One region of the Curtobacterium sp. MCLR17_007 genome, then DNA from elsewhere that is predicted to be linked to it. Evidence: predicted binding sites of a transcription regulator. Region 1 holds the regulator's gene; the other holds the start of a gene.
The links. Region 1 encodes HrcA, which represses chaperone genes, less so after heat shock. Its sites were predicted from a motif close to TTNGCACTCGNNNNNNNCGAGTGCNAA; they were not measured.
Positions count from the first base shown of each region.

Region 2: the regulator HrcA is predicted to act here: its motif matches at 5,798-5,824, upstream of groL (chaperonin GroEL).

Region 1 is NZ_CP126271.1:1,497,714-1,506,890, forward strand. It holds gene lepA (translation elongation factor 4) at 1-1,802, shown strand, start outside; gene DEJ13_RS07075 (DUF1990 domain-containing protein) at 2,090-2,737, shown strand; gene DEJ13_RS07080 (HAD family hydrolase) at 2,745-3,446, opposite strand; gene hemW (radical SAM family heme chaperone HemW) at 3,475-4,707, shown strand; gene DEJ13_RS07090 (DUF4870 domain-containing protein) at 4,704-5,111, opposite strand; gene hrcA (heat-inducible transcriptional repressor HrcA) at 5,218-6,240, shown strand; gene dnaJ (molecular chaperone DnaJ) at 6,364-7,482, shown strand; gene DEJ13_RS07105 (16S rRNA (uracil(1498)-N(3))-methyltransferase) at 7,482-8,225, shown strand; gene DEJ13_RS07110 (histidine triad nucleotide-binding protein) at 8,266-8,607, shown strand; gene DEJ13_RS07115 (PhoH family protein) at 8,597-9,177, shown strand, end outside.
Region 2 is NZ_CP126271.1:3,274,225-3,296,022, forward strand. It holds gene DEJ13_RS15465 (DNA repair helicase XPB) at 1-87, shown strand, start outside; gene DEJ13_RS15470 (response regulator transcription factor) at 110-805, shown strand; gene DEJ13_RS15475 (sensor histidine kinase) at 932-2,653, shown strand; gene DEJ13_RS15480 (putative endonuclease domain-containing protein) at 2,858-3,601, opposite strand; gene groL (chaperonin GroEL) at 4,086-5,708, opposite strand; gene DEJ13_RS15490 (cold-shock protein) at 6,039-6,242, opposite strand; gene DEJ13_RS15495 (LytR C-terminal domain-containing protein) at 6,502-7,074, opposite strand; gene DEJ13_RS15500 (DUF3263 domain-containing protein) at 7,071-7,481, opposite strand; gene DEJ13_RS15505 (DUF2332 family protein) at 7,588-8,670, opposite strand; gene DEJ13_RS15510 (GNAT family N-acetyltransferase) at 8,667-9,143, opposite strand; gene msrB (peptide-methionine (R)-S-oxide reductase MsrB) at 9,199-9,609, shown strand; tRNA gene DEJ13_RS15520 (tRNA-Thr) at 9,652-9,727, shown strand; gene DEJ13_RS15525 (aldo/keto reductase) at 9,907-10,938, opposite strand; gene DEJ13_RS15530 (alpha/beta fold hydrolase) at 10,993-11,778, opposite strand; gene DEJ13_RS15535 (NAD(P)H-hydrate epimerase) at 11,812-12,504, shown strand; gene DEJ13_RS15540 (2-deoxy-5-keto-D-gluconate 6-phosphate aldolase domain-containing protein) at 12,529-13,470, opposite strand; gene ypfJ (KPN_02809 family neutral zinc metallopeptidase) at 13,529-14,422, shown strand; gene DEJ13_RS15550 (DsbA family protein) at 14,601-15,545, opposite strand; gene DEJ13_RS15555 (ABC transporter ATP-binding protein) at 15,825-16,925, shown strand; gene DEJ13_RS15560 (DUF4032 domain-containing protein) at 17,065-18,384, shown strand; gene rlmB (23S rRNA (guanosine(2251)-2'-O)-methyltransferase RlmB) at 18,600-19,610, opposite strand; gene cysS (cysteine--tRNA ligase) at 19,676-21,085, opposite strand; gene ispD (2-C-methyl-D-erythritol 4-phosphate cytidylyltransferase) at 21,187-21,798, opposite strand, start outside.

The DNA of each region.
Region 1 (9,177 bases):
CCGAGGCGATCCGCAACTTCTGCATCATCGCGCACATCGACCACGGCAAGTCGACGCTGGCCGATCGCATGCTCTCGATCACCGGCATCGTCGAGGACCGGGCGATGCGCGCGCAGTACCTCGACCGGATGGACATCGAGCGCGAACGCGGCATCACGATCAAGTCGCAGGCCGTCCGGATGCCGTGGGAGCTCGACGGTGCGACCTACGCGCTGAACATGATCGACACGCCCGGGCACGTCGACTTCTCGTACGAGGTGTCCCGGTCGCTGGCGGCGTGCGAGGGCGCGATCCTGCTGGTCGACGCCGCCCAGGGCATCGAGGCCCAGACGCTGGCCAACCTGTACCTGGCGCTCGAGAACGACCTGCAGATCATCCCGGTCCTCAACAAGATCGACCTGCCCGCCGCTGACCCGGACAAGTACGCGGCCGAGCTCGCGCAGCTGATCGGCGGCAAGCCCGAGGACGTCCTCCGGGTGTCGGGCAAGACCGGTGTCGGCGTGCCGGAGCTCCTCGACCTCGTCGTCCGCACGGTGCCGGCACCCGTCGGTCGTGTCGACGCCGCGCCCCGCGCGATGATCTTCGACTCGGTCTACGACAGCTACCGCGGCGTCGTGACCTACATCCGCATGATCGACGGCTCGATCGCCCCGCGCGAGAAGGTCCAGATGATGTCGACCAAGTCGACGCACGAGATCCTCGAGATCGGGGTGTCGAGCCCCGAGCCGAGCCCGACGAAGGGCCTGTCGGTCGGCGAGGTCGGCTACCTCATCACCGGCGTGAAGGACGTCCGCCTGTCCAAGGTCGGCGACACCGTCACGAGTGCGCAGCGGCCGGCGACCGAGGCCCTGCCCGGCTACACCGACCCGAAGCCCATGGTGTTCTCGGGCCTGTACCCGATCGACGGCTCGGACTACCCGGACCTCCGTGAAGCGCTCGACAAGCTCAAGCTCTCCGATGCGGCGCTCGTCTACGAACCCGAGACCTCGGTCGCGCTCGGCTTCGGGTTCCGCTGCGGGTTCCTCGGGCTCCTGCACCTCGAGATCATCACCGAGCGCCTGTCCCGCGAGTTCGGGCTCGACCTCATCACCACGGCCCCGAGCGTCATCTACGAGGTCACCAGCGAGGACAACTCGGTCACCGAGGTCACGAACCCCTCCGAGTTCCCGACCGGGCGAATCGTCGAGGTCCGTGAGCCCATGGTCCGTGCCGCGATCCTGGCGCCGAAGGACTACGTCGGGGCGATCATGGAGCTCTGCCAGCAGCGCCGCGGCTCCCTGCTCGGCATGGAGTACCTCGGCGAGGACCGTGTCGAGATCCGCTACCAGATCCCGCTCGGCGAGATCGTGTTCGACTTCTTCGACCAGCTCAAGAGCAAGACGCAGGGCTACGCCAGCCTGGACTACGAGCCGGTCGGCGACCAGGCGGCCGACCTCGTCAAGGTCGACATCCTGCTGCAGGGCGACCAGGTCGACGCGTTCAGCGCCATCGTCCACCGCGACAAGGCGTACGCGTACGGCACGCTGATGACCGAGCGTCTGCGCAAGCTCATCCCGCGCCAGCAGTTCGAGGTCCCGATCCAGGCCGCGATCGGCGCGCGGATCATCGCCCGCGAGAGCATCCGCGCGATGCGCAAGGACGTCCTCGCGAAGTGCTACGGCGGTGACATCACCCGCAAGCGCAAGCTCCTCGAGAAGCAGAAGGAGGGCAAGAAGCGCATGAAGACCATCGGTCGCGTAGAGGTCCCGCAGGAAGCCTTCATCGCCGCGCTGTCGGGTGACGTCGAAGAGAAGAAGAAGTAGGGACTGTCGGGCAGACCGCCGGGAGGCTCACCACAGCCGGTCCCGCCGGCGCGGTCCGCGCAGGCTCGAGTCCAGGGCCGCGCTGACGTCGGACACGGTCGTCATGACGACGACCACGAGCGCGGCCCCTGTCTGCGGTCGGCGGACCGCCGGACGAGCGTCGTGGCGGTTCGCGTGCTGCCCACGACGGATGCGTCCGCGACGTCCCCTGGGCCTCCAGTGCGGTGCGCACCGGCAGTGCGCCGCCCTGGTTCGTCGACGTCCGTGCGCCCCGATACGATTGCCACATGAGCAGCCGCGGAGGGTACCTGACCGCCCTGACCTACGGAGCGGTCGGTGCGACGCAGGCGCCGGACCTCATGACGTACCCGCCCGAGGGCTTCACGCCGGCCGAATCCCGGGCCCGGATCGGCCACGGCGACCAGCGGTTCGAGACCGCGGTGACCCAGGCGCTCACGTGGCAGATCCAGGAGCGCAGCGGCATCGGGGTCCGCGTCGACCAGGCGCCCGACGACGACGAGGTCCGCTACAACCCGGTGACCTTCGACGACCAGGGGGTGCCGATCCGACCGGCCTCGATCGGCACGCCGCGCGTCGAGCAGTTCTCGGCCGACGGCACCCCGCTCGTCACCGCCGGCACCAGCGCCGTGCTGACGATGCACGCGTTCGGGCAGACGGTCCACGCGCCGGTGCGCGTCGTGTCGGTCATCGACGAAGCCGACCGCAAGGGCTTCGCCTACGGCACGCTCGAGGGGCACCCCCTGTCGGGCGAGGAGTCCTTCGTCGTCGAGCGCACCGCCGACGGCTCGGTGTGGCTGCAGATCCGGCAGTTCTCGCAGCCGGCCAGCGCGAAGTGGCGCTTCGTCGCGCCGCTGCTCCGTCGTCAGCAGCGGGTCATGGCAGAGAAGTACCTGACGGCGCTGCGCGGGGACTAGTCCGCGGTCAGTCCTCGTGTCGCAGCGGTGGCAGCGCCGCGATGGCGTCCTCGATGAGCGGCGCGTCGGACACGCAGTCCCGGGCGATCGCGACGGCGTTGGTGTGGCGGAGCGCGTCGACGTCGTAGACCCCGGTCGCGACGGCGAGGAACGGGATGCCCGCGGCGTCCGCGGCCTCACCGTCGCGGGGGGTGTCGCCGACGATCACGGCGCGGGTACCGGCCAGGGCGGCGGCCGCGAGGGCGGTGACGCCGGAGCGCTCGACCGCCTCGTCGCCGAAGTACGAGTGGTCCCAGTCGAAGGCGTCGACGTCGAAGCCCGCACCGGCGAGCTTGACCCGCGCCCGGTACGCCGAGTTGCCGGTGAGCAGGCCGTTCCGCCACCCGAGCGTGCCGAAGCGGGCGACGAGTGCGGCTGCGCCCGGAGCGGCGACCCGGTGCTCGCCCGAGCGGTGTCGTTCCTCGGACAGGTCGCGCAGGTGTCGGCTGACGACCGGGATGACCTCGTCGCCCAGGTCGTGGGCGCGGACGTGCTCGGCGATGATGCCGGCGTCGGTCCGGCCGTGCTGGTGCCCGACGAGCTGAGGGAGGTCCCGGCCGATGGCGCGCTCGAGGGCCAGGTGGTAGAGGTTGCCCGGCGAGGTCGCGTTGCGGACGAGGGTGCCGTCGATGTCCCACAGCACCGTGGTCGGGACGGTGTGGTGCTCCATGGCTCCATCATGGCGGACAATGGAGTCCATGCCGAGTGCTCTCCCGATCGCTGACCCGGCACCCGCGGACGGACTCCTCACACCGCGGGCTGACGCGGGCGACGTCCCCTTCGGCGTGTACGTGCACGTGCCCTTCTGTCGGGTGCGCTGCGGGTACTGCGACTTCAACACGTACACGGCCTCCGAGCTGCGCGGGGTCCGCCGTGACGACTACGCCGGGCACGCGGTGCGCGAGATCCAGTGGGCGGCGCAGGTGCTCGACCGGTCCGGTGTCCCGCGCCGGCCCGTCTCCACCGTGTTCTTCGGTGGCGGCACCCCGACGATGCTGCCGGCGAGCGACCTAGCGATGATCCTCCGGGCCGTCGACGACACGTGGGGCATCCTGCCCGGGGCCGAGATCACCACCGAGGCGAACCCCGACTCGGTCGACGCGTCCTCGCTCGAGACGCTCCGCGCCGGCGGGTTCAACCGGATGAGCTTCGGCATGCAGTCGGCGGTGCCGCACGTGCTCGCCACCCTCGACCGCACCCACGACCCCGAGCGCGTGCCGATCGTCGTGGACCTGGCCAAGCAGCAGGGCCTCGACGTCTCGCTCGACCTGATCTACTCGACCCCGGGGGAGTCCCTCGACGACTGGCGGACGTCACTGGACGCCGCGATCGCGTGTGAGCCGGACCACGTCTCGGCCTACTCGCTCATCGTCGAGGACGGCACCGCGATGGGCCGCGCGGTGTCCCGGGGCGAGCTGCCGGCACCGGACGACGACCTGGCCGCCGACATGTACGAGCTGGCCGACCGGGTCCTGGGCGAGGCGGGGTACGGCTGGTACGAGGTCTCGAACTGGGCGCGCGGCGATGCCCACGCCAGTCGGCACAACCTGTCGTACTGGAAGGGCCACGACTGGTGGGGTGTCGGACCCGGCGCGCACTCGAGCGTCGCCGGCACCCGCTGGTGGAACGTCAAGCACCCCGCGGCGTACGCCGCCCGGGTGCTGGCCGACGAGTCCCCGGCCGCCGGTCGCGAGACCATCGACGACGAGACCCGGTACGTCGAGCGCGTGCTGCTCGCGGCACGCGTGCGCGGCGAGCTCACGACGTCCGAGCTCCGCCAGGAGGCCCGTGGCCGGGTGGCGGGACTCATCGCACGCGGTCTCGTGGACGGCCGCAGTGCCCTCGGCACGCCCGGCACGGCGGGGCGCCTGGACCTGACGCTCCGGGGCCGGTTGCTCGCGGACGCGGTGGTGCGCGAGCTGCTCGACTAGGCCTTGATGAACTGGAACGTGAGCGGGTACTGGTAGAACCGACCCTGGTTCGCGGCGACGGCGGCCATGATCGCGAAGACGACCACGAGCACGCCCATGACGGGCAGCAGGACGAACCCGATCAGCACGACCGTCAGCAGACCCGAGACGAAGCTCGCGATCGCGACGGTGATGTGGAAGTTCAGTGCCTGGCGGGTGTGCTCACGGACGAACTGCCCTCGGTCACGCAGCACGACGTAGGCGACGAGCGGCACGATGAAGTTGAAGAAGATGCCGCCGATGTGCGTCAGCGTGGCCCAGAGGCGCTGGTCCTCGGGCGACATCGGCCGGGGCGGCTGGTACTGGGGCCCGCCGGGCTGCTGTCCGTAGCCCTGGGGTCCGTTCGGCGGCTGTCCGTAGCTCATGCCCAGAGCGTATCGGCACGGTGCGCAGAAGTGCCTGACGTCGGTGCCCGGGCGTAGGATCAGCACTCGACACGTCCGAGTGCCAGTGCGACAGGAAGGGGTCCCGGTGGTCAGTGAACGCTCCCTCGAAGTCCTCAAGGCCATCGTGCGGGACTACGTCGCCTCGCGCGAGCCCGTCGGGTCCAAGACCATCGTCGAGCGCCACGCGTTCGGCGTCAGCGCGGCGACAATCCGCAACGACATGGCCCTGCTCGAGGACGAGCAGCTCATCATTGCGCCGCACACGTCGTCCGGCCGGGTGCCGACCGACAAGGGCTACCGGCTCTTCGTCGACCACCTGGCTGCCGCCCGTCCGTTGACCAGCGCGCAGCGGCAGGCGATCGAGACCTTCCTCGGGGCGTCGAACGACCTCGACGACGTCCTGAGCCGCACGGTCCGGCTGCTCAGCCAGCTGACGAACCAGGTCGCGCTCGTGCAGTACCCGTCGATGGTCCGCGCGCGGGTCCAGCACGTCGAGCTGGTCCGGCTCGGCGACACCCGCCTCATGGTCGTCCTGATCACCGACACGGCCCGGGTCGAGCAGCGCGTGGTCGAGACCGACGTCGACCTCGACGAGTCCGCACTGGTCGAGCTCCGCACCGTGCTCAACGGTGCGACCGTCGGACTGCTGCTGCACGACGTCCCCCGGGCGCTCCGTGCGATTCCGGCGCAGATCCGTCCCGAGTCCCAGACCCTCGCCGGGGTCGTCGTGGCGACGCTGATCGACCAGGTCGCCGCCAACCGGCAGGACCGCCTGTTGATGGCGGGCGCCGCGAACCTGGCGAAGAGCGAGTCGGACTTCTCCGGTGGCCTCTTCCCGGTGCTCGAGGCGATCGAGGAACAGGTGACCCTGCTCCGGCTGTTCGGGGAGATGCAGCTCGACGATGCCGCGGTCACCGCGCGCATCGGCGTCGAGAACGCCGAGTACGGCCTCGACGCCACCAGCATCGTCGCCGGCGGGTACGTCGCGGCCGGCGGCGAGGTCGCCCGACTGGGCGTCCTCGGGCCGACCCGCATGGACTACGGGTCGAACATGGCCGCGGTCCGCGCGGTCGCGCGGTACCTGTCCAGACTGCTCGGGGAGAATTGACGACCGCCCCGGTGTCCGCCGCCTCGGTGCGCGCCACCCCGACGACGCACCAGGCCGTCCGGACGCACCCCGGGCCTCCAGACCGATCCATCCACACCACCGACGAAACCTCCTGAGGAACACGTGGCAGACCACTACGACGTCCTCGGTGTCCCGCGCGACGCGGCCGACGCCGACATCAAGAAGGCGTACCGCCGACTCGCGCGCGAGCTCCACCCCGACGTGAACCCGAGCCCCGACGCAGCCGAGCGCTTCAAGGACGTGACGCACGCGTACGACGTGCTGAGCGATCCCGAGCAGCGACGCCGCTACGACGCCGGCCCCTCGGCCGACAGCCCGTTCGGCGGCGGTGGCGCGGGTGGGTTCAGCGACATCTTCGACGCCTTCTTCGGTGGTGGTGGGGGTGGTGGTGGCCGTGGCAACGGTCCCCGCAGCCGCGCCGAGCGCGGGCAGGACGCCCTGCTCCGCATCGAGGTCGACCTGGACGAGGTCGTCTTCGGCACCCACAAGGACGTCGAGGTCGACACGGCCGTGCTCTGCGAGACGTGCGGCGGTTCCTGCTGCGCTCCCGGCACCAGCCCTCGCACGTGTGACATCTGCGGCGGGACCGGGCACATCCAGCGCCAGGTCCGCTCGCTCCTCGGCAACGTGGTGACGAGCGCCCCGTGCGGCACCTGCCGCGGACACGGCACCGTCATCCCCAACCCGTGCCCGACGTGCCAGGGCCAGGGGCGCGTCCGCGCACGTCGGACCGTCCCCGTCGACGTGCCCGCCGGCGTCGACTCCGGTCTGCGGCTGCAGATGCCCGGTCAGGGCGAGGTCGGTCCCGCGGGCGGTCCCGCTGGTGACCTGTACCTCGAGATCCGGGTGCGGCACCACGACGTCTTCAGTCGCGACGGGGACGACCTGCTCGCCACCCTCGAGGTCGCGATGACCGACGCCGTCCTCGGCACCACCACCACGATCGACGGGCTCGACGGTCCGGTCCAGCTCGAGATCCGCCCGGGCGTGCAGAGCGCCGACGTGCTCGTGCTCAAGGACCGCGGTGTGACGAAGCTGCGCGGGAGCGGCCGTGGCGACCTCCGGGTCGGCGTGCAGGTCGTCACCCCCACAAAGCTCTCGCACAAGGAGCGTGGCCTGGTCGAACAGCTCGCCAAGTCGCACAAGGCGTCGCCGCCGCAGCTCGCCCGCTTCCAACAGGGCATGTTCGGCAAGCTACGCGACCGCTTCTTCAACTTCTGATGGCGTCGCTCTACCTGGTCGACTCGCTCGACGGCGTGACGGTCGGCGGGTCCGTCGCCCTCGACGGACTCGAGGGCCGGCATGCCGTCACGGTGTCGCGCGTGCGGGTCGGCGAGACGCTCCGGCTGTCCGACGGCCGGGGCACCGTCGTCGTCGGGCCGGTCGAGTCCGTCGACCGCGACGCACTCGTGCTCACCGTCGCGACGATCACCACCTCGCCCGTCCCCGTGCCGTCGCTGACGCTCGTGCAGGCGCTCGCCAAGGGCGGTCGCGACGAGATGGCCGTGCAGGCGGCGACCGAGATCGGTGTCGACCACGTCGTGCCGTGGGCAGCGGCCCGGAGTGTCTCACGGTGGGAGGGCGCGAAGGTCGCGAAGGGCCGGGCCCGGTGGCAGGCCATCGCGCACGAGGCGGCGAAACAGGCCATCCGGTCGCGGGTGCCGTCGGTGTCGGACCCGGTGACGACGACCGCGATCGCCGCGACCACAGCGCCGTCCGCCGGCGTCGTGGTCCTGGTCCTCGACCCGACCGCCACCGAGCGGCTCGCGACGTGGGAACCACCGGCGGACGCCACCTCGATCGCGCTGGTCGTCGGACCCGAGGGCGGCATCGACGCCTCGGAGCTCGACCGGCTGTCCGCAGCCGGGGCCGTCCGAGTCCGTCTGGGCGACACCGTGCTGCGGACGTCCACCGCCGGCCCCGCGGCGCTCGCGGTGCTGCAGTCGCGGCTGGGGCGCTGGTGAACTCGGTGTGCCGGTCAGTGGCGCGTCCTACGATGGGTCCATGAGCAGCGTCTTCTCGAAGATCATCGCGCGCGAGATCCCGGCGACCGTCGTCACCGAGGACGACCGCGTCATCGCGTTCGAGGACATCGCCCCGAAGGCCCCCGTACACGTGCTGGTCGTCCCCAAGACCGAGGACTACGCCAACGTGACCGAGTTGGCCGCCGGGGACCCCGGACTCCTCGCCCACATGGTGGCCACCGCGCAACGCATCGCCGACGAGCGTGCCGGCGGCCAGTACCGTCTCGTCTTCAACACCGGCGAATCCGCCGGACAGACCGTGTTCCACGTGCACGCGCACGTACTCGCAGGCGACCTGCAGGAAGGCACCCTTGCCAGCTGACGAAACCGCACCCACCGAGACGGAAGCCGTCTCGGAACTCAGTGTCGACGGGATCGCGATGGTCCAGTTGCTCGGCCCCCAGGACCGACTGCTGAAGACCGTCGAACGCCAGTACCCGGGCGTCCGGGTCCTGGTCCGCGGCAACGAGGTCACCCTCACGGGGCCGGAGCGCGACGTCGCCCGAGCCCGCGCGCTCGTCGACGAGCTCGTCGGCATGGTCAAGCGCGGACAGGACATCGGGCAGGGCGACATCCCGACCTCGGCCCGGATCATCGACGAGGCGCGCAGCCCCGCCGACGTCTTCGGTGCGCCGATCGTGTCCAGCCGCAACAAGTCCGTGCGTCCCAAGACCGACGGGCAGCGCCGCTACGTCGACGCCATCGACGTGAACACCATCACGTTCGGCATCGGTCCCGCCGGCACCGGCAAGACGTACCTGGCGATGGCGAAGGCGGTGCAGGCCCTGCAGCGGCGCGAGGTCACCCGCATCATCCTGACCCGGCCCGCGGTCGAAGCGGGCGAGCGCCTCGGCTTCCTGCCCGGCACGCTGACCGACAAAATCGACCCGTA
Region 2 (21,798 bases), 1.8 Mb from region 1:
TTCCTGGCCGAGCAGGGCTACTCGTACACGATCCTCGACGCCGACCAGATCCAGGGCGTACCCCAGACGCTCTCAGGGAACGCTTAGGGAACAGTCAGAGGATAGGGCCATGACCGATGGACCCAAGATCCTCATCGTCGATGACGAGCCGAACATCCGCGACCTCCTGACGACCTCGCTGCGGTTCGCCGGGTTCGCCGTCCGCGCAGTGGGGAACGGCGCCCAGGCCATCTCCGCCGTGCTCGAGGAAGAACCCGACCTCATCATCCTCGACGTCATGCTCCCCGACATGAACGGGTTCGGTGTCACCAAGCGCCTGCGCTCGTCCGGGTACACCTCGCCGATCCTCTTCCTCACCGCGAAGGACGACACCGAGGACAAGATCACCGGGCTCACGGTCGGTGGCGACGACTATGTGACCAAGCCGTTCTCGCTCGACGAGATCGTCGCCCGCATCAAGGCGATCCTGCGTCGCACGATGAACGACGAAGAAGACGCGATCATCCGCGCCGGCGAGCTCACCATGGACCAGGACACGCACGAGGTCACGATCGGCGACGCGCAGATCGAGCTCTCGCCCACCGAGTTCAAGCTGCTGCGCTACCTCATGCTGAACCCCAACCGCGTGCTGTCGAAGGCGCAGATCCTCGACCACGTGTGGGAGTACGACTTCAACGGCGACGCCGGCATCGTCGAGTCCTACATCTCGTACCTGCGTCGCAAGCTCGACCAGTACTCCACCGAGCCGATCATCCAGACCAAGCGTGGTTTCGGGTACATGCTCAAGGCGTCCAAGGCCTCGTAGCCCACGTGCGGGCGGGCTCGTCGCCCGGTCGTCCTCACGGCGTTCGTCCGGTTCCACCGGGCGGGCGCCGTTCTCACGGCGCTCGTCCGGTTTCACCGGTCGGGCGCCGTCTACCGTTGGGGCAGCATGCACGCGAGAATGAACCGCTGGTGGGACGGGATCTCCCTGCGCACCAAGATCACCGGGATCACGGTGCTCCTGGTGGCGCTCGGGCTGCTCGTCGCCGGCCTGGGCACGATGACCGTCCTGTCCACCTACCTGGTCTCCCGGCTCGACAACCAGGTCACGACGACGACCTCGCAGCTCGAGGGGCAGAACATCAGCGACGGTGAGCAGTACTGCAAGCTCACGATGGTGCTCGAGAAGAGCTCCTACGTCGCCGCCTACGACAGCGACGGCAAGCAGATCTGCGACACGCAATCGACTTCGCAGCCGGACATCGCGACCGTCGACTTCCCGGCCGCGACCAAGGCGAACACCCCGTTCACGCTCTACGACAAGCAGCACAACCACGAGTGGCGCGCGCAGGTCATCCCCGCCAACCTGCAGAACCTGACGACGGGTGCGACCGAGACCGGCTACGTGCTCGTCGCCGTGTCGAGCGCGGACACCGACCAGACGATCGCCCGGTTCACGGTGATCTTCCTGGGGTTCGGCGTCTCGGTGATCCTGCTCGGCGCGATGCTGACCCGGCTGCTCGTGACCGCGACGTTCGACCCCCTGCGCGACGTCGAGGACACCGCCGCCCGGTTCGCTGCCGGCGACTTCAACCAGCGCCTCGACGCCGACACCCCGAACACCGAGGTCGGTCGCCTGAACCGGTCGCTCAACGCGATGCTCGAGCGGATCGACAGCGCGTTCGAGGACCGCGAACGCACGATCGCGCAGATGCGTCGCTTCGTCGGCGACGCCTCGCACGAACTCCGCACGCCGCTGGTGTCGCTCCGCGGGTACGCCGAGCTCTACCGGATGGGTGCGCTCCGCAAGGACGAGGACGTCGCCCAGGCGATGGAGCGCATCGAGAAAGAGGCGCAGCGCATGGGGCTGCTCGTGCAGGACCTCCTGCAGCTCGCCCGCATCGACGAGTCCAAGCCGCTCGAGCTCGGGCCGGTCGACCTGGTCGCCATCGCCCGCGACTCAGCGCTCGACACCATGGCGTCGAACCCCGACCGCGAGATCCAGGTCCTGGTCGAGGACTCGGTCACGGGCGAGAACGTGCCCCAGGCCGTGCGGGCGCCGTCGGCGTTCGGACCGGGTGCCGTCACCCCGACCTCGGCCGACTCCGCCCCCACGTCCCCGTCGGCGAACACCACGGGGCCGATCGCGTTCTCGCGCCAGACCCTGGCGCGGCTGCGTGCCCGGCGCAACCGGGCGATGGAGATCGAGGGGCCGGTCGGCACCGAGACCACTCCCCTGCCCACGGTCGTGCTGCCGAAGCGTCCGCCGATCGTCCTGGCCGAGGAGAACAAGATCCGCCAGGTCGTGACCAACCTGATGGGCAACGCCATGCGCTTCACCGCGTACGACGACCCCATCGAGATCGGCATCGGCGTCGACGACGACCGTGGGATGGCGCACATCGACGTCATCGACCACGGCGAGGGGATCCCGCCGCAGCTGCGCGAGAAGATCTTCCAGCGCTTCTGGCGTGCCGACACCTCGCGCGCGCGGGACACGGGCGGCTCGGGCCTGGGGCTCGCGATCGTGTCCGGGATCGTCGCGGCGCACGGCGGGTCGGTCGAGGTCATCGACACCCCCGGTGGCGGTGCCACCTTCCGCATCTGGCTCCCCCTGCTCCCCCGTGACTGGGCGCCGACCCTCGCTCCCGAGGCGCCCCCCGCGTCCTGACGCCGCGGCGCGCGGCTGCCCGCCGCGCGTCCCGCGCATCTCCGCGTCGCACAACCCGCCGCTCACCTCCGCCGAAGTCGCTCAACCTGCCGCTCTTCACCGCGGACGACGGCCGACTCCGCGACGTCGATCGCTCGCCCGCGGCGAGTTATGCGACGTCGCGACAGACAGGTTCTGCGACGTGGACGGCACGCGCGCGGCATGTCATTCGACGTGGATCCGCGAGCGTTGCGCGAACGCCTGACGAAGTCGCTCGAACAGCACAGCCGTGCGCACCGCGTCAGCGCCGGTGGCGTGGATGACGAGCCAGTCACTCACCGCGAAGCCGTTCCCACGGCGCTGGTCGTGTCGGAAAGCGTCCCGTTCCCGATGGTGGTCGCCGTCGTACTCGAGCGCGATGCGGTACGCGGGCCACGCCATGTCGACACGCCCCAGGAAGTGCCCGGCGTCGTCGCGTACTTCGAGATTGAGTTCGGGCTCTGGGAACCCGGCGTCGATCACGTCGAGCCGCAGACCTGTCTCCATGGGCGACTCGGATCCGACCCGGACGTGGTCGAGGGCTGCCCGCGCCAACCGAACGTGACGGTTGCCCGGTCGGATCTGTGCAGCCAGGTCACCGATGGTCGTGTGCTCGCTGCGCCCGACGAGCGCGTCGCCGACGATGACGAGCGACCGGAGGTCCAACTCCGCCGCGCACTCGAACCACGCCCGGGCCGGGCTGCTCACTCGGAGGCCGCCGTCGAGCGTGGTGACTTGGTCGGGGGTGACGTGCGCTCGATGCGCCACGATGCCCGGACGCCGCATCAGCGGTCCCGCCCCGGCCGTGGACACGTGCACCGCGGACCGGTCTTGGACGTGGCTCGGCAATGGAGCGCCCCACAGGCCGGCTGCCGTCGTGTGGCTGAAGAACTGGTCGCACCGCATGACCACCGCGAGCGCCTGGACCACGGACGATGGCTCAGTCGACCGGACTCCGTGGATGACGGCATGGAGGTCACGACGGCGGAGACGGCCGGCATCGACACCGGAGGCGAGCGCGTCCCGAACGCGGAACGGGCCGGAGACGATGTGCGGCGGGAGCGGACGAGGACGTGCCATACCCAGCAGGATCACGCCGGCGTGCGAACTGGGCCCGCCTTGCACCGAACCTGTGGAGACCGACTCGAACGGCCCTCCTGTGCAGGAGGATGCACGGCCGAGGCGGTCGCAGGAAACGCCGTGGACGCGACACCGACGTCGCGCAGAGTGTCGGCGTCGCCGAGCGCGAGCGGCACGCTGAGCGACCTCGACGGGATTGAGCGGCGGGTCGTGCGACGTGTGCCCCGATGCCTGGGGGGCAGGCGGGGTGGGGGGGTGGCGGCGGGAAGGGCCACGCACGCGGAAGGGCCCCCGCACGCGCAGCGTGCGAGGGCCCTTCCGTGTCAGGACTGGATCAGAAGTCCATGCCACCCGTCGGGTCGCCAGCGGGAGCGGCAGCAGCGCGCTCGGGCTTGTCGGCGACGACGACCTCGGTCGTGAGGAACAGACCGGCGATCGACGCGGCGTTCTGCAGCGCCGAGCGCGTGACCTTGGCCGGGTCGATGATGCCCGCGGCGATCAGGTCGACGTACTCACCGGTCGCGGCGTTGAGGCCCCAGCCCGCTTCGAGCTCGCGGACCTTGGCGGCGACGACACCGGGCTCGAGACCGGCGTTGAGCGCGATCTGCTTGAGCGGCGCGTCGATCGCGACGCGGACGATGTTCGCGCCCGTCGCCTCGTCACCCTCGAGCGTGAGCCCGTCGAGCGCGACCTTGCCGGCCTGGATGAGGGCGACGCCACCGCCGGCGACGATGCCCTCTTCCACAGCGGCCTTGGCGTTGCGGACGGCGTCCTCGATGCGGTGCTTGCGCTCCTTGAGCTCGACCTCGGTCGCGGCACCCGCCTTGATGACGGCGACGCCACCGGCGAGCTTGGCGAGGCGCTCCTGGAGCTTCTCGCGGTCGTAGTCGGAGTCGGTCGCCTCGATCTCGGAACGGATCTGACGGACGCGGCCCGCGATCTGCTCGCTGTCGCCGGCACCCTCGACGATGGTGGTCTCGTCCTTGGTGATGACGACCTTGCGCGCCTTGCCCAGCAGGTCGAGCGTGGCGTTCTCGAGCTTGAGACCGACCTCTTCGGAGATGACCTGGCCACCGGTCAGGATCGCGATGTCCTGCAGCATGGCCTTGCGACGGTCGCCGAAGCCCGGGGCCTTGACGGCGACGGACTTGAAGATGCCGCGGATCTTGTTCACGACGAGCGTGGCCAGGGCCTCGCCGTCGACGTCCTCAGCGATGATGAGGAGCTGCTTGCCCGCCTGGATCACCTTGTCGACGACCGGCAGCAGGTCCTTGATGTTCGAGATCTTCGAGTTGACGATCAGGATGTAGGCGTCCTCGAAGACGGCTTCCTGACGCTCGGGGTCCGTCACGAAGTACTGCGACAGGTAGCCCTTGTCGAAGCGCATGCCCTCGGTGAGCTCGAGCTCAGTGCCGAAGGTGTTGGACTCCTCGACGGTGACGACGCCTTCCTTGCCGACCTTGTCGATCGCCTCGGCGATGAGCGCACCGATGGTCGGGTCCGCGGCCGAGATCGACGCGGTGGCGGCGATCTGGTCCTTGGTCTCGATCTCCTTGGCGTTCGCGAGCAGCTGGTCCGAGACGGCCGCGACGGCCTTCTCGATGCCGCGCTTCAGCGAGACGGGGTCCGAACCGGCGGCGACGTTGCGGAGGCCTTCGCGGACGAGGGCCTGGGCGAGCACGGTCGCGGTGGTCGTGCCGTCACCGGCGACGTCGTCGGTCTTCTTGGCGACCTCCTTGACGAGCTCGGCACCGATCTTCTCGTACGGGTCGTCGAGCTCGATCTCCTTGGCGATGGAGACACCGTCGTTCGTGATCGTGGGGGCGCCCCACTTCTTCTCGAGGACGACGTTGCGGCCGCGCGGGCCGAGCGTCACCTTCACGGCGTCGGCCAGCTGGTTCAGGCCGCGCTCGAGGCCACGACGGGCCTCTTCGTCGAAAGCAATGATCTTTGCCATGTGAGTTTCTCGTCCCTCCCGGACAACGTGGGGGTCTTCCGGCGCTCAGCGTGACCGAGCGCCTGCGCACGCGGCGTCAGCCGGTGCACCTGGCACTCAGTACGACCGAGTGCCAAGCCCGATTCTGGCACTCGACCCCTGAGAGTGCAACACGCGGAACGAGCCCGACCGCCAGGACACACGGACCGAGCCCGACCGCGACGACACCCGCGACGCCGCGGCCCGGCACACGCGACGCCGCGGCCCGCCAGGACACACGCGCCGCCCCGGCCCGACACGGACGAACGCGCCGCCCCCGAGGGGACGACGCGTTCGCGAGTGGTTCGGCGACTACGCCGGACGCACCGACTCGGCCTGCGGGCCCTTGGACCCGGTGCCGACGTCGAACGTCACCGCCTGGCCCTCTTCGAGGACCTTGTAGCCGTTCATGTCGATGGCCGAGTAGTGGACGAAGACGTCCTGGCCACCTCCATCGACGGTGATGAAGCCGAAACCCTTCTCGGCGTTGAACCACTTCACGGTTCCGTTGGCCATGATCTGTTGCTCCCTGCGGTACTGCTGTAGCGAACGACGGAGCCGTCGGGTGACGCCGTCGGGTCCCGGCCGGGGTGTTCCTGGCGTGCGCACCGAGGTCCGACGACATTCCGATCACGGGTTGACCACTTGTGACTCTAATCAGGAACGACGATCCGGCAAGGGGTGTGACGGACATTTCCCACAGTGACCCCCGGAACTCAACGTGCCGGAAACACAGTTGTTACAAACAGATGCGCGGAATGTCCGAGAACGCCGATCAACCGCTGTAGTCGGCGCCCAGGACGACGCTCACGTCAGCGTTCGGGAATGCAGTCGACTGTTCCACGGCGGTGGTGCCGATCGACTTCGCGATGCCTTCCGCCAGGGCCTTCTGGGACTCCTGCTGGTAGTACACGACGGTCGACGCGGTGCCGGTCGTCCCGGCGTTGCCGCTCGAGGTCACGGTCCACCCGGCGGTCGTCAGCGTCGCCGTGCCCTTCGCGGCGAGCCCGGCGGTCGTCGTGCCGTTGAGGACGACGAGCGTCGTGCTGCCCTGGTCGGACGGCCCGGCAGCTGCGGGCTCGGACGGGGAGGCCGACTCGGAGGGCGCCGCCGATGCCGACGACGACGCCGACGCCGACGGGGACGACGACGCGTCGGGCCCGGAGAACGAGTAGCTGCCGTTGAGCAAGGCGAGCACGAGCACGCCGATCCCGACGAGGACCCCCGTGGCCAGCGCCGCCCAGGCGAACGCGATCCATCCGCGACCGCGGCGGTGCATGCCGCGGTGCGCCCCGACGCGCGGACCATCGGTCACGTCGTCGAAACGGTCATGGGGGAATCTCGTCATCGTTCCTCTTCGGTTCGGTGGGGTCCCGGCGAGGTCGCCCCCGCCCCCGGCGCGACGAAGCGGCCGGCGCCCGGCGCGCCAGAGCGCCCGGCGCCCGGCGCGACAGAGCGCCCGGCGCCCGGCGGGACAGCGCGCTCGGCGTCCGGCGCGACGAAGCTCCGGGCGGCCCGCGCACCCACGCGGGACTGGCGCAGCCGCTGCAGGCGGCCGACCAGCTGCGGGTCGTACGCGAGCGCCGCGGGCGAGTCGATCACCCGGTTGAGCACCTGGTAGTACCGCGCCGGCGACATGTCGAACTCGACACGGATCTCCGCCTCTTTCGTCCGGTCGTGCCGTGCCCGCTCGTGCTCGAACGCGAGCACGTGCTTGGCGAGCTCGCTGAGCTCGTCCGCGGGGATGGTGGTCACGACGGTCCGATCGCGTTCGGGGAACAGGTCTCGCACATCGTAGGGGTCTGGTGGATGCCGACCCTGGCATGGCCCTGGACTGTCGCGGAATCGCCCTCGCGGGCTCTCAGACCCGGCGGAGCCACCGGATGACGGTGCCGAACGCGTCCGACACGGCGATGGCCCGCCCGTCGAGCGAGAGCGTCGCGAAGGCGTCGGGGTCGGCGGGGTCGACGTCGTCGGGCAGCGTGCTCGCGACACCGGTCAGGATGCCGGTTCGCTCGAGCGCGATCCACCGGAGTCCACGCTCGCGGATCCGGTCGACGACCTGCTGCCGGGCGGCTCCCGGCACGTAGACGAGCGTGCCGGTGGTCAGGACGACGGGCTCGCAGCCGGCCGGCAGCGCGTCGACCGCGCGGTCCAGGTCGTCCGGCACACGGCCGGTGACCCGGACGGGAGGCACGGTGCGCGTCGCCGACATCGCCGCGCGCATCTGGGCGATCCGGTCCAGGGCCTCCGGCGGCACCGCCCGCGACAGCCGGTCGAGTGCGTCGGGCGCCGCCGGGTCGATGGGGTGCGGGTCGAGGGCGACCCGCGCCACGACGCGAATCGGCCTCGTGGCCGGCGCCGGCAGCACTCCCGAGGCGTCGGCGACCAGGTGGATCGACGGGTCCGCGGGCGCGGTGTGCATCCGCACGGTGCGGTGTCGCACTCCCTGACGGACATCGCGCCCCCGCGCACCGGGGTGCGACGTCGGGACGGAGGTGCGATCCGGATCGGTGTCCGGAGCGCCGTCCGCTGCGACGCGGTAGTCGAGCGTCACCCGGTCCGGGATCGAGCACAGCCCCGCGGACGCCCCGACGTCCACGAGTCCGAGCGGCCGGTCGACCGACTCGGCGAGCGCCGCGAGCAGCGGGACGACGGGACCGAGCCGCCGCGGGTCGTTGGCCTGCACCGTCGCGGTGGTGAGGGCCGTGACCAGGGCGGGGCGGGCCTCCTGTCCGAGTGCGCGGAGCGCGCCCGGGTCCGACGGGTCCGCACCCAGGCTGCGCGCGACCGCGAAGAGCAGTTCAGGCTGCCGCTGCGTCGCCGGGACCCGGTCGAGGAGCGCGACGAGGTCGTCGTCGAGCGACCGGGCCCAGGCCGCGTAGGACGGGGACACGGTGGCGATGCGGTCGGCGTAGGACGCGTAGCGCTCCCGCGTGCTCACGCGCTCGCCGCGCGGTACATCCCGACGTGCCGGATGCCGGCCTCGACGTAGGGCTCGTCGAACCGGACGAAGCCGTGTCGCTCGTACAGTGCGGCGACGTACTCCTGGGCGTGCAGGACGACCGGTTCGTGCCCGTGCTCCCCCAGCACCGCGTCGACCAGGCGACTGGCGATGCCGACGCCGCGGTGCTCCGGGTGCGTGGCGACCCGCCCGACCACCCAGGCCGGTGGGACGCTGTCGGCGGGGTGCCGCTCGTCGGTCGCTGGCCGGATCAGTCGCAGGTACCCGACCGCTTCGGTGTCGGTTCCGAACCACCAGTGCTCGGTGTCCACCGCGCGGTCGCGGCCGTCGAAGTCCTCGTCCGTGACGCGTTGTTCGAGCGCGAACACCCGATTCCGCAGCCGGACGATGCCGTACAGTTCGTCCGTCGTCAGGCGGGGCCATCGAGTGCGGTGCACGGAATGCTCGGACATCCGGGCGAGTTTACTGAAGTGGTCGAAGAACCCCGACCGGAAGCAGGAGGAACCCATGGCATACAACGTCGAGAAGAGCGACGCCGAGTGGCGCGAGGAACTCTCCCCCGAGCAGTACGCCGTCCTCCGGCAGGCCGGCACCGAGCGGCCCTGGACCGGTCAGCTGCTGGACGAGGAACGTGCCGGCATCTACACCTGTGCGGCGTGCGGTGCAGAGCTGTTCAAGAGCGGCACGAAGTTCGACTCGGGCTGCGGCTGGCCGTCGTTCTACGAGTCGGTCGACCCCCAGGCCGTCACGCTCATCGAGGACAAGTCGATGGGCATGGTCCGCACCGAGGTCCGCTGCGCGAACTGCGGGTCGCACCTGGGGCACGTGTTCCCCGACGGCTTCGGCACCCCCACCGGCGACCGCTACTGCATGAACTCGCTGTCGCTGAACTTCTCCGAGAAGTCCGCGGCCGAATAGCACGCGAGCCAGGGCCCGCGCATCGGTAGGATGAGCGGGTCAGCCAGCATGGCGCAATTGGTAGCGCACCGTACTTGTAATACGGGGGTTGCGGGTTCAAGTCCCGCTGCTGGCCCCAGCAGAGCGAGAGCCCCGAGCGACAGTGTCGCTCGGGGCTCTCGGCGCAGGTGGAACACGGATCAGGAGTGTTCCTGGCGCTCAGCACGGTAACCAGCCGGCCGTACCGGAAGGATGACACCGTGCGGAGGGGCTCGTCCAGGCTTCCTGACCGACCTCGCGGCTTCCCGCAAGGAATGTTCAGCGTCCGCCCTGGATCTTGCGCTCCCGCTGCGCGACACCGGCGGTGCCGTAGGGGTAGTCGTCGATCCGCGGCGCGCTGGCGTCGGTGAGCGACCGCAGCTCGTCGTCGGTCAGGACGAGGTCCGCGGCGCCGAGGTTGTCCTGCAGCTGCGACACCGTCCGGGCGCCGAGGATGACGCTCGTGACGGCCGGGCGTGCGAGCAGCCATGCGAGGGCGACCTGCGACTTCGAGGCACCGTGTGCGTCGGCAGCGGCGGAGACCGCGTCGAGGACCTGCCACGTGCGCTCGTCGCCGTTGCGGGCCTCCCACGCCTCCATGCCGCGCTCCGGGTTCTCGCCGAGCCGCGTCGAGCCGGTGGGGGCCTCGTCGCGCTGGTACTTGCCGGACAGCCAGCCGCCGGCCAGGGGCGACCAGGGGAGCATGCCGATGCCCGCGTCGAGGCACGCGGGGACGACCTCGTGCTCGATGTCGCGCACGAGCAGGTTGTACTGGGGCTGCAGGGTCACGGGCGGGGCCCAGCCGTGCGCCTTCGCCTCGTAGACCGCCTTGGTGATCTGGTACCCGAGGTAGTTCGAGAACCCGTAGGTGCCGATCTTGCCCGCGGCGACGGCGTCGTCGAGGAAGCGCAGGGTCTCCTCGATCGGGGTGAGGGCGTCCCACGCGTGCATCTGGTAGAGGTCGATGTGGTCGACGCCGAGCCGCTCGAGCGAGGCGTCGAGTGCCACGCGCAGGTGCCGCCGCGACAGCCCGAGGTCGTTCGGGCCGTCGCCCTGGGGGAACCGGCCCTTCGTCGCGATGACGACCTGCTGGGCTTCGGTGGGGTGGGACGCGAGCCACCGCCCGATGATGCGCTCCGACTCGTTGCCGGAGTACACGTCCGCCGTGTCGACGAGCGTGCCGCCGGCCGCGACGAAGGCGTCGAGCATCTGGTGTGAGGTGGCTTCGTCGGCTTCGCTGCCGAAGGTCATGGTGCCGAGGGTGAGGGAGGACACCGCTGTCCCGCTGTTCCCGAGGAGTCTGTATTCCATGCGGCGGACGCTACGCCTGCGCTCCCCCGAGCCGAGAGGCCCTGGCGGTACCGGTCAGCCCACTTGTCCGAGGAACGCGATCGCCGCTTCGCGGAACGCGCGCGACGTCGGGGCATTGAAGTGGTTGCGACCCGGGATCTCGAAGAACGAGGCGTTCGGCGCCGCCTCGGCCAACCGGACGGCACTGTCGCGGATGCCGTCCTCGCTGCCCGCCGCCATCAGGACCGGCTGCGCGGGGGCGTTCAACGGCGTCGGCTCGACGCTGTCCCGCATGCCCTCGACCATCGCGACCAGGGCCCGCAGGTCATTGCCCTCGACGTTCGCCGCCATCGTCAGGTAGCCCTGCGTCACGCGGTCCTCCACCGGGGTGCCGTCGGTGATGTACGCCCACGCCTGGTCGACCCGGACGCGGCGCATCGGGTCGGCGTCCGGGATCCCGCCGAGGACGGCGCGCGTGATGCGGTCCGGGATGCGCTCGGCCGTGTGCCACCCGACGCGGGCACCGAGCGAGTACCCGAGGAAGGCGACGTCGTCGAGCAGGTAGGTGTCGATGACGGTCGTGACGTCGGCCACCAGCAGGTCCATCGAGTACGCGTCGGGCTCGTGCGGCTTCGACGACGCCCCGTGCCCACGCTGGTCGAGTGCCACCACGCGGTACCCGGCCCGGACCAGGTCGCGGGTCCACCCGGACGCGTGCCAGTTCAGCAGGGCCGCCGAGGCGAACCCGTGCACGGCCACCACCGCGGGTGCGTCGGGGTCGCCGAAGTCGTAGGTGGCGATGCGTCGGCCGTCGGGCGACATGACGGCGCGGGGCTGGGGCGCTGCGGGGACGAGTGACATGACCTCTCAGGCTAGCGGGGCACTGTGGCGTCCATGGACGGCTACGGCGGCGATCAGGTTCGAGCGGCGGAGCGGCCCCACCTCGACGCGGGCGAACCCCTCATGCGGCGGGCAGCGGACGGGCTCGCGCACATCGTGGGTCGGCTCCTCGACGACCCGGCCGAGCGGCCGGACGACGGGCCGGGGTCGGTCCTGCTGCTGGTGGGCAGCGGCGACAACGGCGGTGACGCGCTGTTCGCGGGTGCCGCCCTGGCATCGGACGGGAGGCACGTGGAGGTGCTGCGCGTCGGCTCACGCGTGCACGAGGCGGGCCTGGCAGCGGCGCTGGGAGCCGGTGCGGTCCTCCTGGAGGGTGCGCCCGAACAGCTGGCGACGGACGCGGCGCTCCGCGCCGACCTGGTGCTCGACGCGGTCCTCGGCATCGGCGTGCACGGCGCGTCCGCGCTCCGTTCCCCGGCCCGCGAGGTCGTCCAGGCGATCCGCGAACTGGCCCGCGACCAGCGCGCACCGTTCGTCGTCGCGGTCGACGTGCCGAGCGGCATCGACGTGGACACCGGGGCCGTGGCGGACGACCACGTGCTGCAGGCCGACGTCACCGTGACGTTCGGCGGGGTGAAGGCCGGGCTGCTGCGCGGCCCCGGTGCCACCCTGGCCGGTCGGATCGAACTGGTCGACGTCGGGATCGCGGACGACCTGGCCGCGACCGAGCCCCTCATCCGGACCTGAACCGGTCGGCCCGTGCCCCGCGGGTCAGATCCCGCCGGCGTCCACACCGTGCTCGACCCCGCCGCGGGCCTCGAGCCAGGTGTCGACGAAGTGCCGGTAGTTCGCGGCGATGAGGTCCTGGGCAGCCGTGGTGTCGAGGTGCTCGCGGACGACGTCCTCGAGCGGTTCCTCCCAGTTGCTGCGGCCGATCGCGAACCCGACGAAGCCGTCGACCGACGCCGCGGTGCGCAGCCACGCGTCGAGCTGGTCCTGCGGGGCGTCGCGACCGAGGACGATGCACTGCACGGCGTCCCGGCCGTCGCGACGCGCGGTGGCGACGACACGCTCGGCGTCCTCGCGTCGGTCGAGCCCCTCGAGCTTCCAGACGTCGGCCTCGACCCCGTGGTCCTGCAGGTACTCGAGCACCTGAACGACCAGGTCCGGGCGCAGGTCGCGGTCGTAGTCGTCGACGGAGGCCGTCTGCTCGTCGGTGCCGGGGACCAGGAGCTCCACCAGGAACGGCCGACCGGCGTCGTGCAGGGCAGCGGACACGGCGGCCAGGTCGTCGGCCTGCTGCGCACGACGGTCGGCGTCGAACGCGGGGTTGTCGCGGACGAGCACCTTCACCCAGTCCGGGTCGAAGGCGTCGACGTGGGCCATCCAGTCGGCGCCGTACTCGAGCTCGAACCACTCGCGACCGGAGCGCTCGACGGGCATGGCGAGCTGCAGCCCGGCCTCCTTCGTGAGCCGGGCGACGTCCGCGCCGTAGCGCTCGTCGACCAGCACCCCGGTGTGCTCGCGGGACGCGCCGGCGGCCAGTGCCGACAGCACCCCGCGGTAGACGAGCTGCTTGCCCGCGCGGACGCGCTCCGCCTCGGCCTCGTCCGCGGGTTCGCCGCCGGACTCGTCGTAGGTGTGCTCCAGCAGCGACGACCGCTGGTCCATCGCGAACAGGAAGAGGGGGTGGGATTCGTCGAGAACGGGCATGCCCCGTGTCTACTCGCGCCCCCGTGCACGCGGGCTCGGCGATCCGTACCCTCGGGGCATGACGTTCAACGACGACTCGCAGCTGCAGGGCGGCAAGGTCAAGCGGCGCGGACGGACCACCGGCATCGCTGCGGGTGGTGTGGGCGGCGTGGCGATCCTGGTGTTCCTGATCGCGCAGTTCACCGGCGTCGACCTGAGCGGCGTCCTCGGCGACGGCAGCGGCGTCACCACGATCCAGCAGGACGGCTCCGACGCGTCGCCCGTCGCCGAGTGCCGCACGGGTCGTGACGCGAACGCCAGCATCGACTGCCGCATGGAGGGTGCCGCCGAGTCGCTCGACACCTACTGGACGTCCGAGAGCCGGCAGCTCGGGATCACCTACTCGACGCCCGACTTCTTCCTGTTCGACGGGTCGACGGACACCGCGTGCGGGACGGCCTCGGCGTCGACGGGGCCGTTCTACTGCCCGCCCGACCGCGCGATCTACCTCGACACCGCCTTCTACGACGACCTGCAGGCGGAGTACGGGTCATCCGGCGGGCCGCTGGCGCAGATGTACGTCGTCGCGCACGAGTGGGGGCACCACGTGCAGCAGCTCCAGGGCACCTTCGCCGACACCGACCGCAGCGGCTCCGGCGCCGCGTCCGACAGCGTCCGCGTCGAGCTGCAGGCGGACTGCTACGCCGGCGCCTGGGCGGGGGACGCCGCCACCACGCAGTCGGCGAACGGCACGACGTTCTTCGAGCCGTTCACGCGGGCGCAGATCGCGGACGCGCTGTCGGCCGCGAGCGCGGTCGGTGACGACAGCATCCAGCAGCGCTCGCGAGGACAGGTCGACCCCGACTCGTTCACCCACGGCACGAGCGCGCAGCGGGTGCGCTGGTTCACGCAGGGCTACGAGCAGGGTGCCGGCACCTGCGACACACTCAGCGTGCCCGCGTCCTCGCTGTAGCGCGGCGGCGCCGCCCCTCGTGCACAGCTCCCCGCACTGCGCGACCCCTCCTCGCGCTGCGCGAGTGGTCGCAACACCCCGCTCACGTCCCGCGAGCGGTCGCAGACCGTCGACCGGATCGGCGCGCAGCGACGACCTGTGACCACTCGCCGTCAAGCCGGCGGGGTGTCGTGACCGGTCAGGACGCCGACGCCGAGGCCGACGGTGACGCGGTCGGGGTCCGGGTGCGGGTCGGGGTCGGCGTGGGTGTCGCTGTCTCGTCGTCGGCACCCGCGGCGGTGATCACGAACGTGCGGAACTCCTCGTTGGTGAACGGCTGGGAGTACTCGTACCGCTGCCCGTTGACCAGCACCAGGGGCACTCCGGGGAACTCCGTCAGCGTCGTGCCGGGGACGTCGCCGCCCGTGACGGCCGAGGTGCGCTCGTCGACCCACTTGCCGTAGCGCTGGTCGTCGATGCACGCGTTGATGGTGCCGGTGTCGCGCACGCCGTCGACCCGGTCGATCGTCCGCTGCAGCTGCGCGTCGGTGAGCCCGGCGGTCCCCTGCTCCGGCTGCGCCGCGAAGAGCGCGCGGTTGACGGCCCAGAACGCGTCGGGCGACGACTGCGCGACGCACGCAGCGGCGTTGGCGGCACGCAGGGAGTACTTCGTGCCCTGCGAGCGGTTCGACAGCGTCGCGACGGGGTGGATGTCGACCGTGGCGACACCCGAGTCGACGAGGCCCTCGATGTAGGTGCGGTTCGTCTTCTCGAACGCGGCGCACTCCGGGCAGAGGTAGTCGACGTACATCGTGATCCGGACGGGCTCGGCCGAGTCGGTCGAACTCGCCGAGGGCGACGACGACGCGGCGCCGGACACGGCCTTCAGGTCCTGCCCGATGGTGATGCCGCCGCGGGACATCGAGGACGGCCCCGGCCCGGCGGGCTTGGTCGAGTCGACGAGCACCAGCGTCACGACGGTCACCGCGGCGAGCAGCACGACTCCGAGTCCCACCTGGAGACCGATGCGGACACCCCGCTGGCGACGCTTCTGCTGGACACGGGCTCGCTGGGCACGCTCGCGGGCGGCTGCTCGGCGCTGGTTCCGCTCGGCGCGGGCATCACCCTCGGGGCGGTTCGTCATTCGTGGGTCGTCCTCCTGATCGGGGTCCGACCGCGCTCACCCCCCGGCACGGCGGACAGACCCGGTCGATCGTAGTGGCGGGCTCTGGGAACCACCCAATCAGCACTGGGAGTGCGCCGACCGTGCGGCATCCTTGCGGTCGGGACACTGGCGCTCACCGGGGAAGTCGTGTTGTATGAACCTCGTTGGTCGACGACGACCAACCGGGGCCCCTTGGGCGCACCGCTTCACTCGGATCGTCCGGCACGTACCTGCCGGTGGAGAAAGGACCGAACGCTCATGGCGTCCGTCACCTATGACAAGGCAACCCGTCTGTACCCCGGAGGCAACCGCCCCGCGGTCGACTCCCTCGACCTGGACGTCGCCGACGGCGAGTTCCTCGTCCTCGTCGGCCCGTCGGGCTGTGGCAAGTCCACCTCGCTCCGCATGCTCGCAGGGCTCGAGGAAGTGAACTCCGGCGCGATCCGCATCGGCGACCGCGACGTCACCGACGTCCCGCCGAAGGACCGCGACATCGCGATGGTGTTCCAGAACTACGCGCTGTACCCGCACATGACCGTCGCCGAGAACATGGGCTTCGCGCTCAAGATCGCCGGCGTCGGCAAGGAAGAGCGCGCCACCCGCGTACAGGAAGCCGCCAAGCTCCTCGACCTCGAGCAGTACCTCGGCCGCAAGCCGAAGGCGCTCTCCGGTGGTCAGCGACAGCGCGTCGCGATGGGCCGTGCGATCGTCCGTCAGCCGCAGGTGTTCCTCATGGACGAGCCGCTGTCGAACCTCGACGCCAAGCTCCGCGTCCAGACCCGTACGCAGATCGCCTCGCTGCAGCGTCGCCTCGGCGTCACCACGGTCTACGTCACGCACGACCAGACCGAGGCACTGACCATGGGCGACCGCATCGCGGTGCTCAAGGACGGCATCCTGCAGCAGGTCGGCACCCCGCGCGACCTGTACGAGAAGCCGAACAACGTGTTCGTCGCCGGCTTCATCGGCTCCCCCGCGATGAACCTGCTGCCGGCCTCGGTGCTCGAGGGCGGCATCAGCTTCGGTTCGCTCAACCACCCGGTCGACCGCGAGACGCTCGGCAACGCGCGCTCCGGCTCGGTCACCGTGGGTGTGCGCCCCGAGGACATCATCGTGTCGAACTCGGGCGAGGGTCTGCCCGTCACGGTCGACGTCGTCGAAGAGCTCGGCGCCGACGGCTACCTGTACGGTCACGCCGACGTGAACGGCACCCGCACCGACATCGTCACCCGTGTCGACGGCCGCAACCACCCCTCGATCGGCGACACCATCGTCGTGAGCCCCAAGCAGGGCCACGTGCACGTGTTCGACTCCGAGTCGGGCGAGCGCCTCGACGACAAGGCCGTCGTCAGCGCCTGACACCCAGCACCACCCGGGAGCCCGCGCCCGCCTCACAAGGGCGGGTGGCGGGCTCCCGTCGTACCACCCACCGGACGGGAGGTCCGTGGCGACGCCGCCACGTGCCTCCCGTCTTGCACACCGCACCACAGGAGCTACCGTGCCCGACTCCCTCGCCATCACCGCCGCCACCGTCGACCCCGGGTTGCTCGACCTGCCGTGGGACCTGCCCCTCGATGCATGGCCCGACGAGACGATCGTCGCGCTGCCGAAGGGCATCTCGCGGCACCTGGTGCGGTTCGTGCACCTGAGCGGGTACGTCGCCGCCGTGAAGGAGACCGGCGAAGAGGTGGCCCGCAGCGAGTACGACATGCTCCGCACGCTGCAACGCATGGACGTGCCCTGCGTCGACCCGGTCGCGGTCATCACGAACCGGCAGTCCGCCGACGGCGAACCCCTGCACCCGGTGCTCGTCACCCGGCACCTGCGCTTCTCGCTCCCCTACCGCGCGCTCTACTCGCAGACGCTGCGCCCGGACACCGCCACCCGTCTGGTGGACGCCCTCGCGCTGCTGCTCGTACGCCTGCACGTCATCGGCTTCTACTGGGGTGACGTGTCGCTGTCGAACACCCTGTTCCGCCGCGATGCCGGCTCGTTCGCCGCCTACCTCGTCGACGCCGAGACGGGCAAGCTCTACCCCGGTGGCCTGTCGAACGGGCAGCGCGAGAACGACCTCGAGGTCGCGCGCGTCAACATCGCCGGCGAGCTCCTCGACCTCGAAGCGGGCGGCCGCCTGGACGAGAACGCCGACCCGGTCGACGTGTCGAACCGCATCGTCGCGCAGTACCGCACGCTGTGGAAGGAGCTCACCGGCACCGAACAGTTCGACGTCAAGGAGCGCTGGCGCATCAACGACCGCGTCGAGCGGCTCAACGCGCTGGGCTTCGACATCGAGGAGCTCTCGATCCACACCACGGAGGGCGGCTCGCAGGTCCGCATCCAGCCCAAGGTGGTCGACGCCGGACACCACCAGCGCCGACTGCTGCGCCTGACCGGCCTGGACGCCGGCGAGAACCAGGCGCGCCGCCTGCTCAACGACCTGGACTCGTACCGCGCGCGGAACGGCCGCGACCAGCTCGACGAGGAGATGGTCGCGCACGAGTGGGTCTCCCGCGTCTTCGAGCCCGTGATCCGGTCGATCCCGCGCGACCTGCGCGGACGGCTCGAGCCCGCCGAGGTCTTCCACGAGCTCCTCGAGCACCGCTGGTTCATGTCGCAGGAAGAGGAGCGCTCGGTCTCGCTCCCCGAGGCGACCACCGCGTACATCAACGACGTGCTGCGGCACCGTCGCGACGAGCGGCTGCTGATCAACCCGCCGACGTCGTCCATCACCGTGCCCATCCCGGTCGTCGACGTCGACGTCGACGCCGACGCCGACGTGGACGTCGACGAGGACGAGGACTGGCGCGCGAACGTCTGAGGCGCGCTGCGGTACGGCCCCGAACCCGCGAGGTTCCACAATTGCGGAACCTCGAGGCCGTGGACGGAGCAGTCCGGGCACCCGACCGGAAGTGAGCGGCGAGTCTCGTCACCTCGTGTGCAGGCCGGCCAGCGTCGCACACGCAACGCACTGGAGGCCCGGTGCCGGTCCGTCGGACCAGCACCGGGCCTCCGGTGCGTTGCGTCTGGTGCGCGCTACGCCGTACGACGGCGGCGCGCGACCTCCCACAGGGTCACGCTGGCCGCGATGCCCGCGTTGAGCGACTCGGTCGCCGACGAGATCGGGATCGACACGATGGCGTCACAGGTCTCGGTGACCAGTCGGGACAGGCCCTTGCCCTCGGAGCCGACGACGATCACGATCGGGCGGTCGGCGAGCTCGAGTGCGTCGAGCTGCACGTCGCCGTCACCGTCGAGCCCGAGCACGAACAGCCCCATCGACTTGAGCGACTTCAGGGTCTGCGTCAGGTTCGGCGCCATGGCGACGGGCGTGCGAGCGGCCGCACCGGCGGAGGTCTTCCACGCCGAGGCGGTGACCCCGACCGAGCGGCGCTGCGGCACGATCACGCCGTGCCCGCCGAACGCCGCGGTGGAGCGGATGATCGCACCGAGGTTGCGCGGGTCCGTGATGCCGTCGAGGGCGACCATCAGGGGGACCTGGTCGCGGGAGAACGCGCGCTCGGCGATGTCCTCGGCGACGGCGTACTCGTACGCGGGGACCTTGAGTGCGACCCCCTGGTGCACGCTGTCGTGGCCCGTGATGCGGTCGAGCTCCGGCCGCATGATCTCCATGATCGGCACACCGCGGTGGTTGGCGAGCGCCAGGATCTCCTTGACGCGGTCGTCGACCTCGATGCGGGCGGCGATGTACAGCGTCGTCGAGGGGGTCTTGGTGCGCAGCGCCTCGAGCACGGAGTTGCGCCCGGTCACCAGCTCGGAGTCGTCGCTCTTGCGCTGCGGCGGACGGCCCGTGCGGTTGCCCGTCGAGCTCGAGGCACCGTGGCGCGTGCGCGCCGCGTCGAAGCGTTCCTTGGCCGCCTTGCGCTTGCCGGCGGGGTGGTAGGGCCGGTCCTCGGCCTTCGGCGTGGGCTTGCGCCCCTCGAGCGCCTGGGCACCCTGACCGCCGGAGCCGACCTGCTTGTTGCCCTTGCGCCCGGAACGGACGGCGCCGGGTCGGCCCTTCTTGTTCCCCGAGATGTTCTTCATGGTGTGCTCCTTCGGCGCCGCCTGCGCGACTTCAGTGCCGCGCGTTCTGCGGCGGTGCGTCGCTGCTAGGCGATGCTCCAACGTGTTCCGGACGGGGTGTCCTCGATCGTGATGCCCGCTGCGGCGAGGTCGTCGCGCACGCGGTCGGCCGTGGCGAAGTCCCGTGCGGCCCTGGCGTCCGACCGCTCCTGGACGAGGCGGTCGACGAGCGCGGCGAGCGGTGCGGCGGAGGGGTCCTGACCGGCACCGGACCAGTGGGACGCCCGCGGGTCGATGCCGAGCACCTCCACCATCGCGGCCACCTGATGGTACGCGACGCCGAGCGCTTCCGCATCGTCCGCGTCCAGCGCAGCGTTGCCGGTGCGGACGGTCTCGTGCAGGACGGCCAGCGCCTGGGGGACGGCGAGGTCGTCGTCCATGGCCCCAGCGAAGGCGTCGGGAACCCCCGGGGCGTCGGCGAGCGCCACTCCTTCGAGCCGGGTCACCGCCCGGTCGAGGAACCCGGCGATGCGGTCGAGTGCCGCCTCGGCCTCGGCCAGGGAGCCGTCGTGGTGGTCGATCGTCGAGCGGTAGTGAGCGGCGCCGAGGAAGTAGCGCGCGACGACCGGCCGGGCGCTGCCCAGGAAGTCCGCCGCGAAGATCGAGTTGCCGAGCGACTTCGACATCTTCTGCCCGTCGACGTTGACCAGCCCGTTGTGCAGCCAGTACGACGCGAAGGGGTCGCCAGCGGCGGTCGACTGCGCGAGCTCGTTCTCGTGGTGGGGGAACCGCAGGTCGAGTCCGCCGCCGTGGATGTCGAACGCCGGGCCCAGGTACCGCTTGGACATCGCCGAGCACTCGATGTGCCAGCCCGGACGCCCGGCACCCCACGGCGACTCCCACGACGCGGTCGACGGTTCGCCGGCCTTCGCCCCCTTCCACAGCGCGAAGTCGCGGGGGTCGCGCTTGCCCCGCGGGTCGGCGTCGGTCGCCTCGACCATGTCGTCGCGGCGCTGCCGGGTGAGCGCGCCGTAGGCGTCCCAGCTGGCGGTGTCGAAGTAGACGTCGCCCGAGCCGTCGTCGGCCGCGTAGGCGTGCCCGCGTTCGATGAGCGTGGCGATGATGTCCTGCATCTGCGGGATGCTCGCCGTGGCGCGGGGCTCGTACGTCGGGGGCAGGATGCCGAGTGCGGCGTACCCGGCGCTGAACTCGAGCTCGACGCGGTACGCCCGTGCCCACCAGGGCTCGTCCGTGCCGGCGGCCAGGTCCAGCACCTTGTCGTCGATGTCCGTCACGTTGCGGACGAGCGTCACCTGGTAGCCGCGATGGGTGAGCCAGCGCCGCCAGATGTCGTAGACCAGGGCGGAGCGCAGGTGGCCGATGTGCGGGGACGACTGCACGGTCGGACCGCACACGTACATGCTGACGTGTCCGTCGACCAGGGGGACGAGGTCGACGACGTCTGCGGCACGGGAGTCGTAGAGGCGAACGGTCACGCCCCGAGCCTAACCGGCGCACACGCCCGGACTCCGGACCTGTGGAGGAGCGCCGTCAGCTCGGCCGGACCATCGCCGTCAGCTCGGCCGGACCAGCCCCCTCAGCTCGGCCGGACCATCGCCGTCGCGATCGCCGCGAGTCCCTCGCCCCGCCCCGTGAACCCGAGGCCGTCCGTCGTCGTGCCGGACACCGCGACCGGGGCCCCCACGACCGCCGACAGCGCCGCTTCCATCTCGCCGCGCCGGGACCCGATGCGCGGGCGGTTGCCGATGACCTGCACCGTCACGGACGACGGCACCAGCCCCCCGTCCGCCAACGCCCGGACAGCGCCCCGGACGAAGACGTCCCCGGTCGCCCCCGCGAAGGCCGGGTCCGACGTGCCGAAGCGCCCGCCGATGTCGCCGAGGCCCCCGGCGGACAGCAGAGCGTCGCACACCGCGTGTGCGACGGCGTCGCCGTCGCTGTGCCCGGCGAGCCCCCGCTCCCCCGGGAACTCGAGCAGCCCCACACGGCACGGGGCGGTGGCGTCGAACGCGTGCACGTCGACCCCGAGGCCCAGGCGCACGTCGGCGCGGACGTCGCCCGACCGCTCGGTGACGATCGACGTCGCACGCTGCAGGTCCCACGGGGTCGTGATCTTGAACGCGTCGGCGTGCCCGGGGACGAACCGCACGGTGCCGCCCGCGGCCTGGAACACCCCCGCGTCGTCGGT